DNA from 2 places in the Paenibacillus sp. FSL L8-0638 genome. Region 1 is predicted to be linked to the other one. Evidence: riboswitches for the same ligand, from Rfam matches in the RefSeq annotation. Region 1 holds a riboswitch; the other holds the start of a gene.
What was found. Region 1 has a riboswitch for ZMP and ZTP ahead of MKY35_RS04480 (bifunctional 5,10-methylenetetrahydrofolate dehydrogenase/5,10-methenyltetrahydrofolate cyclohydrolase). Riboswitches for the same ligand answer to the same signal wherever they lie in the genome.
Positions count from the first base shown of each region.

Region 2: linked by a shared signal. The riboswitch ahead of MKY35_RS24020 (TIGR01440 family protein) and the one ahead of MKY35_RS04480 (bifunctional 5,10-methylenetetrahydrofolate dehydrogenase/5,10-methenyltetrahydrofolate cyclohydrolase) in region 1 are both predicted to bind ZMP and ZTP.

Region 1 is NZ_CP151960.1:993,996-998,370, reverse strand. Features, by position in the region: gene MKY35_RS04495 (response regulator transcription factor) at 1-125, opposite strand, end outside; gene MKY35_RS04490 (sensor histidine kinase) at 122-1,255, opposite strand; gene MKY35_RS04485 (fatty acid desaturase) at 1,324-2,385, opposite strand; ZMP/ZTP riboswitch at 2,599-2,683, shown strand; gene MKY35_RS04480 (bifunctional 5,10-methylenetetrahydrofolate dehydrogenase/5,10-methenyltetrahydrofolate cyclohydrolase) at 2,797-3,663, shown strand; gene MKY35_RS04475 (cyclodeaminase/cyclohydrolase family protein) at 3,660-4,295, shown strand.
Region 2 is NZ_CP151960.1:5,397,934-5,402,308, forward strand. Features, by position in the region: gene glyA (serine hydroxymethyltransferase) at 125-1,375, opposite strand; gene MKY35_RS24020 (TIGR01440 family protein) at 1,496-2,083, opposite strand; ZMP/ZTP riboswitch at 2,303-2,384, opposite strand; gene MKY35_RS24025 (low molecular weight protein arginine phosphatase) at 2,463-3,047, opposite strand; gene MKY35_RS24030 (manganese efflux pump) at 3,151-3,711, opposite strand; gene MKY35_RS24035 (L-threonylcarbamoyladenylate synthase) at 3,854-4,375, opposite strand, start outside.

The sequences.
Region 1 (4,375 bases):
AGTTCTAAGGCTTCTTCCCCGTTGCTTGCTTTTCCGACTACTTTCATGTCCTCTTCCAAGTCTAGCAGGGAAGCTAGAGCACCTAGCAGCATACGCTGGTCTTCTGCAATGACAATTCGAATCATGGCCCCACCTCCTCATTCGGCTTTTCAGTGATATTGGGCACTTTAATGACCAAGGTCGTTCCCTGATCTGAACGCAGCTCCATACATCCGTTCACGAATTCGAGCCTTTCCTTCATACCTTGCAGGCCGTTTCCACGAAGGGTTCCATTTTCTCTCGTAATACCGACTCCATTATCCTGAATCCGAAGAGTTAATTCCTTACGAGACGGCTCAATCGTGATGGAGCAAGCGGTAGCTCCACTGTGCTTAACCACATTAGTCACCGCTTCCTTCATACACATACTCAGAACATTTTCATTCATTAATGATGTATGCTCCAGCTTCGGGTCGCCCTCTAGAGTCAATTCAATGTGAGCAGCCTTTAAAATCTGCCGAATACGTAGCAGTTCATCCTCTAGTCGCATACCGCGCATTTGAGTAACCATTTCCCGTACCTCTTTTAACGCGCTTCTTGCCGTGAGACGAACATCGTTAATTTCGACATGCGCCCGCTCCGGGTACTGATCCATCAGTTTGCCCGCCAAATCGCTCTTCAGCCCAATGAGTGACAACTTCTGACCTAAGGTATCGTGCAGGTCACGCGCAATTCTTTGCCGTTCCTCCAGCTTAATCAATTCCGATATTTTCTTATTGGCATCCTCTAATTGGACTTGGAGCCGATCGCTTTTGTTGCGATTAAAATTCGTAATCGGAAGGAGGATCACACCGATTAGATTGAGCAGGATAAAAGGAATCTGTTTAATAAAAACGGGATTCTGAGAAACAAAACCATAATTGATCAATCCAATCGTAATAACCATTAAAATGATATACAGCGTCGTAAATGCAGCCTTACTTTTAATATTACCGATCAGATAGGCGATAAATATCGAAAAATACATATAGCTAAACAGCAGTGTCATGGTAATCGATATGGCAATCTGTACACTGGTCCAAAAGTATATGAGCCAGCCTTTTGAGACAAAAGCCAGTACATAACATGCAAAGAATACCAAAATAATAGCAGTACCCAAAATAATATGACCTGTAGATGAAGAGCTAAAGTAGTAAAAGGGCAGGATATAAAAGACGACCCAAACATAAGGGCTAAGCCCTGTATTTCTTTGGAAAATCTGATACCATTTTTGCATCCTGCCCACCCTCTTCTACTTCACATGACTTATATTCCTTATCTTATCATACCAGGTTTTGTTCAACGTTATTTTCTTTCTGTGCCTACAACAGGTGTAGGCATGGGTTTCGTAACTGCAACACGTTTGCTGAGGAGCGGCTTCACTTGTTTAAAGGTCAAAAAGGTTTTCGTATTTTCATCCCAAAGTCGGAACTTCAACGATTGCAGACTGCTACTCACTGTGATCGTGGTCGCCTTTTGAAGTAACGGTGTCGCTTCATGTGCTTTTTCCAAATTATAATTTGGAACTTTGGGACTCAGGTGATGAACGTGATGAAATCCGATATTGCCCGTAATCCATTGCAATACTTTAGGAAGCTTGTAGTAAGAACTGCCTTCTACGGCTGCATTAATATAACTCCACTCTTCATCGTGCTCAAAATACGAATCCTCAAATTGGTGTTGTACATAGAATAGCCAGATTCCCAACATACCGGATACAAAAAAGATAGGTGCCTGTACGAGAAGGAAGGCCTGCCATCCAATAGCCCAGCACAACAGTGCATACAATGCAACGATGGATATATTCGTCACATGAGTGTTCATTTTTTCCTTGCGTTTGGCTGTCTTGATATTAAAGCGATAGGAAATCAAAAAAGTATAGATCGGACCTAGTCCGAACATAACCCAAGGATTTCGGTATATGCGATAGGCCAACCGTGTCCATGTGGAAGCCTCTGTGTACTCTTCTACCGTAAGCACCCACATGTCACCTGTGCCTCTTTTATCCAGATTACTGCTGGTTGCATGGTGGATCGCGTGACTATTTTTCCATTGGTGATAAGGGCAGAGCGTAATAATACCTGTAATCGTTCCCACAATGTCGTTCAGCTTGCGGCTTTTGAAGAAGGATTGATGACCACAATCATGAAAAATAATAAACGTCCGTACCACAAACCCCGATGCAACAATGGCAATGGGAAGCGTCAGCCAGTACGAGACCGACAGGCTAAGATAAGCAGCATACCACAATAGGATCAGTGGACCCAAGGTATTGATAAGTTGCAGAACGCTGGATTTCGTGTTTATTTTCTCGTAGGGAGCCATATTTTTTTTCAATTGGGCTAATGGGAGTTGTGTCATACTCATTATGATCCTCCTTTAAAATGACGCCTATACCTTGATCCTGTTAGGCGTACATGTTGATCTAATCTCAGTATAAGGAGAACGCTCTAGGCGCTGTAGTCATAAACGTCAGTTCGTGTATATGACATTTGTCATATAGACAAGTAACATAACCCGTTTTCCAAATGTTCGCGGGTTTCTTTTCTGATGATTGTTTGTTAAAATATAAGGTATAATAACGCTGTATGTGACTGGCGAAGTCAGTGGAATGAACCACGAGGGAGCATACAAAAAAAGCGTACCGTTCGCCTGGGAGAAGTATTTGCAGAGGATTCGTCTGTCTTGACGACCTTGTGCAAATACTTTTTTTCGTTTTACAAGACCATGACACCCTGTTGATTCCATTATGCGATAAATTCAGAGGAGGCTCGGACTATGGCTATTATCATGAAATCCAAAGAAGCAGCTGAGCAAGTATATGCAACGATCCGTTCACAGGTAGAAGAAATGAAGCACCAAGGACACCGTCCCCATCTGGCAACCCTATTGGTAGAAGGTGATCCGGCATCTGCATACTATGCACGGACCAAGCAAAAAATAGCGGAGAAGCTGGGCATCTCATTTCATCTCCATACGTTTGATCGTCATGTTAGCGAAACCGAGCTACTGCACCTGATCGGCAGTCTGAACGATGCATCCCATGTACATGGCATTATGCTGGAACTGCCGCTTCCCCAACATCTTTCCGCCTCCGTTATTAAACAATCCATTGCCCCCTACAAGGATATTGATGGGATTACACCCGATAACAAACTGGCTACCGTAACAGGTGACGCCGGACTATATCCCGCAACACCTCAAGCCTGTATCGAGCTGCTCAAGCATTACGGTCACACATTGGCAGGCAAAAATGTCACGCTCGTGGGCATCGGACAGACAGTGGGACTTCCCCTTTTCCACATGTTGCAAAGAGAAAATGCCACCGTTACCGCCTGTCATGCAGGTACGCGTGATATTGCAGAGCATCTGAGCCATGCAGACATTGCTTTCGTCGCAGTCGGATGCCCTGATGTGATTACACAGGAAATGGTCCATCCCGGTCTGATTTTGGTAGATGCGGGAATTAATGAGACGCTAGAGGGAAAAATAGTGGGAGATGCCGCTTTAGACGTGGGGGAAAAAGTACATGCTATTTCTCCGGTTCCCGGCGGTGTTGGCACCTTAACGACTGCGATTTTGTACAAAAATCTGCTCAAAGCGATACATCTGCAACACTACTCCAGAGAGGTGGTTTACTCATGAGTGAACTGTCGTGGAATCATTCCATCGGACATTTTCTGAAAGAAGCTGCAAGTGCAGCGCCTACCCCTGGCGGAGGAAGTGTATCCGCACTGGCTGCGGCACTAGGCGCGGCTATGACCTCTATGACCGCCAACCTTTCACAAGGAGAAAAATACGCGCACATCCATGAACAAATCACGGACGTCATTAGCAGCATGGAAAGATTGTCTACACATTGTGAGGAATTAATGGTCGCAGACATCCAATCCTTTGAACAGTACATGACCGCGCTGCGTTTGCCCAAGGAAACAGACGAAGAAAAGCGCTATCGTACCCATTCCTTACAGACTGCGGTGATCGCTGCCATTGAGGTACCCATGCGCCTGCTGGAAGTATGCCGAGACGGATTGTCGCAAGCCTATAACATTGTGGAAGTGTCCAATAAAAATGTGATTTCGGATCTTGGCATCGGCGCGATCCTGTTCGAAGCCGCTGCTCAATCTGCCCTGCTTACTGTTGACATTAACCTTGCCTCACTAAAAGACTTGGATGTCAAACAATCCTACGAGGCCAAAACAGCCACACTTCTTCGTGAAATCGGACAGATCAAAGAACAAACCTTATTGATGGTGCGCAGTCGAATAGCAAATTAGTCTGATCATAGTCGTGTTTAACCTGTTCGAACCAACATATTATGCTTACTCGCAAAAGAAATAGTCTCCAAACCCATCTC
Region 2 (4,375 bases), 1.5 Mb from region 1:
TACTGTAATCGCTTATTACCCAAAAATGTAAGTTTCGAGTCGTTCAGAAGCAAAAAAAGGCTGTTCTCCTCCGGCTTACGGAAGGAAAACAGCCTATAACATAAAGATTATGAATGTCGATGAATTAGTATTGAGTTCCTGGATAGATCGGGAACTTGTCTGTCAACTCGCCAACCGCTTGGCTTGCTTTGGACAATACAGTATCATCTTTCGGGTTTTTAAGGGTTTCGGCAATGATTTTACCAATTTTGACCATAGCCTCTTCATCCATACCACGAGATGTTGCAGCAGGTGTACCAATACGAATCCCGCTGGTTACGAATGGACTGGTCGGGTCAAAAGGAATCGCATTTTTATTGACCGTGATGCCCACGGAATCCAATACATGCTCCGCTTCTTTACCTGTGATATTCAAATTGCGCGTATCCAATAGCATCAGATGGTTATCCGTACCACCGGATACAATGTTAATCCCCTCAGCCAGCAGTGTTTCAGCCAGCACCTGTGCGTTGCGGACTACATTTTGCGCATAGGTTTTGAACGATGGCTGGAGCGCTTCACCCAAAGCAACCGCTTTGGACGCGATCACATGCATCAGTGGCCCCCCTTGAGTACCAGGGAAAATAGCTTTATCAATCGCTTGCGCCCATGCTTTGCGAGTCAGAATCAGACCCCCACGCGGACCACGCAGCGTTTTGTGTGTCGTTGTTGTTACAAATTGGGCATGCGGAACTGGACTTGGGTGAATTCCCGCTGCCACAAGACCTGCGATATGTGCCATATCCACCATGAACAAAGCACCTACATCATTGGCAATGGAAGCAAAAGCTTCAAAATCAATAGTACGCGGATATGCACTCGCGCCAGCTACAATCAGACGAGGGCGGTGCTTGAAGGCTGCCTTGCGCACTTCATCGTAGTCGATGCGGAAGTTGTCTTCGCGGACACCATAGGCAGCAAAGTTATACAACAAGCCGGAAGCGTTAACCGGACTTCCGTGTGTTAAATGGCCACCATGCGCCAGATTCATACCCAGTACAGTATCTCCAGGTTTGAGAGCTGCCAGATACACTGCCATGTTGGCTTGTGCTCCAGAGTGAGGCTGCACGTTAGCATGCTCAGCGCCGAACAGTTCTTTTGCGCGGTCACGTGCGATGTCTTCAACGATATCTACATGCTCACAGCCACCATAGTAGCGTTTGTTTGGGTAACCTTCAGCATATTTATTCGTCAGCACGGAGCCCATGGCTTCCATTACTGCTTCACTGACAATGTTCTCGGATGCGATTAGCTCGATATTGTGGCGTTGTCGTTTCAGTTCAAGTCCCATTGCTTCCATCACTGCTGGGTCACTTTTACGCAGGTGTTCCATCATGATTGATTACTCCCTCTCCATAGTCAATTGTTGGGTATACAAGCTAACGCCTGCTCCTCTGTTGGGTACCTCATCATCATTGCAAAAACGATTAGTACAAACATGCCGCCATGCCAAATGCTAATCGCAGTTTCCGCCGACTTCTTGCTCCAGACTGTACACCGCCCGTTGTCCGCCAATAAGTGGAGGACGGGTGAACGCCGCTGTCACACGTGCTTCGCCAATCCAGCGAAGGCTTGGGCGAAACGGAACAGCAATCGGTCGCAGATGCATGCCAATCAGCGTTTCGCCGATGTCTATCCCGGCATGAGCCTGCACGTTCGCCGCCAAACACGCGTCGCTCATAGAACGATAGGCGACGGTAGCCATAGAGCCTCCTGCTGTACGAACAGGAACAGCCGCAACCTCCATCAGTCTCAGCCGCTCCAGCACAGCCCGTTCAACGACCAGCGCTCGGTTCAAATGCTCACAGCATTGAAACGCTACATCAAAGCCATACTGCCTGCGAACGGACTCTACTCCAGACAACAGTTGTTGAGCCACATCGAGCGCTCCCGCCGTGCCAATTCGACTTCCAGCCACTTCACTTGTGCTAACGCCAATAACCAGCAGGCGACCAGCCCTGAGACTGGCTGCTTCTGCGATTTCCCGCACAACAGAAGTGGTCTGTGCTTCCAGCGAAATCTCATGATCCAATTGTCCCACCATTGGAACCTCCTTTGGTTGAACAGCCTCTCAGAGACTAGGCACGGTCTCATGCCCCAAGTTCAACACACTCTCTCCTGATCACAATCTCACTATATTATAGCCGATGTTTCAGATTTCGAGCAGAAAAAATGGAAGAACCTTTGAAGGAATCAACTCTCAGCTAAACATCTGGCATAACTTGTATATGAAAAAAGAGCAGTCCACACCTATGTGGAATTGCTCTTTTGCCCAGGCGACCGGCCGTATATCCGATGCTCCATCGTGGTTAATCCCACTTTTGTCGCCAGTTACATCGGATTCTCATTTTTCCACCTTATCTTAACGGATTAACCGTCGAAAATCAACAGATTCCGTACAAAATAGATGAGTAAGAGCGATTTTATTCGGAAGAGGCCTTTAGCTTGTCCAGCAGCTTATGCAGCGCCGTGCGGATTTCCGCAGCTGTGACATCGTAGTCTTCTCGCGAACCGCCAAACGGATCTGAAATATCAAAGCCCGGAATCCGTTGGTGTAATTCAATCATTCGTTCACGCTCCTGCGCCGATAGCTCTTGTCCGAGTGAAGCCATCAACTGCTGTGAAGCATATAAACCATCCAACTCCTGTACATCATTCAACACCGCATCCCGGTTCTCCACATATTCCTTAAGCGTAAATACTTTGCCCGCCGTTTGGGGAAAGCGCTGAATTACGTGCTGTTTATGTCCTTGCGTCAAGGTTAAGATCAGATGTGCCCACCCGGCAAGCCCGTCGCTCAAAGGGGTTGAAGTGATCTGATCGGATATATCGTGATCACGTAGAACCGCCTCTGCATGTCGGGATATCGGCGTGCCTTCCATCGCTGCCACTCCCGCAGAACGCACTTCCAGTTCTAGTCCATGCTCAGCAGCCAACTTACGCAGCATCCCTTCAGCCATTGGACTACGACAGGTATTCCCTGTGCATACAAATAAGATATTCTTCAACGTTTTCACCCCCCGTATGTTAAAAAATATATAAACAGAGGATTACTATAATCCTAATCCCTTACTTTAACCCTGCACTTATTTTACACTGTCTGAGCTAAAATCAAAACATAAACATAAAGCCGAATGCCAGCAAAATGGCACCGCCCACTGTTTCCCCGTAATCTCCTAGATTGCGGCTGACCTTGCGACCCAGTAGCAGGCCCAACATCGCCATTGCTCCCCCGCAAAAACCAAATGCCAGAACAGACAGCACCAGATCACTCTGGAACATCCCCAGTGACACTCCTACAGAAAATGAATCCACGCTCACCCCAAGCGCAAACAGCAAAAGACCTAAAGGCGAACGATGATCCAATACCTGTACGCCGTCCCCTTTGAAGGAATTATACACCATATGCCCGCCTAAAAGGATGAGTAGCCCCCCTGCGAAGTAGGTCGTCACATGACCTAATAAAGAACTCATATAATGGCCTGTGAAAATTCCCAGCAATGGCATCAGAATGTGAAAAAAGCCAATAACAGTGCTGATGCGCAGCACGTCTCGCAGGCGTATCCCCTTCATGCCGATCCCTACGCCCAGCGATAACGCATCCATTCCTAGCGCTACCGCCATGATCAGAATCGTTACAACCTGCCCGGCATGGGCAGAGGCTGCCAGCATACTCCATCCCTCCATTATCCGTCTGTTCTTGTACACGTTATGCGGACAAGGGGCAAATCAGTACAAGCATGCACTGAAAGTACCCAATACCGAGACGAGGAGGGAGGAAAATTTAATATAAGAGGCTCTGATTCGACAGAAGCTACAGGCGGACGATTCGGTGACCTGCCGCTTTAAGCAGGCGGTTCATAACGGCGTCGCCCAATCCTTTCGGCGGACAGGATTCCGCCAAAATGTAGGTGACGCCATCCTCGTCGCAGCAGCGCAGCACGCCGTACAGGCGTTGCGCTGCCTCATGGAGCGCGTCCAGCTTGCCTAGCGTGTAGACGCGTTCTCCGGCGTAGTCGGCGGTATGCTCGTCGAACGCGAGCACTGCCGTGCGCTCCCCGCGGGCGGAAGCCTCCGCCAGCGCAGCGCGAATCCAGCCCGTCACCTCAACGGACGACGGGCCTTGTACCACGCTCAAGCGGCCTCGCGGCGCGTAGTGTGTGTACTTCATGCCCGGCGAGCGCGGCGCCGGGCTGTCGGCATCCTCCCCGGGCGTAGCGGCCAGCGCCGGGTCCAGCACGACGGCGCGAGCAACTGCAGCGAGCTGCTCAGCCGTCACGCCGCCGGGGCGCAGGATGGTGACCGTTCCGTCGTCAGCCGCCTGCACCACCGTGGA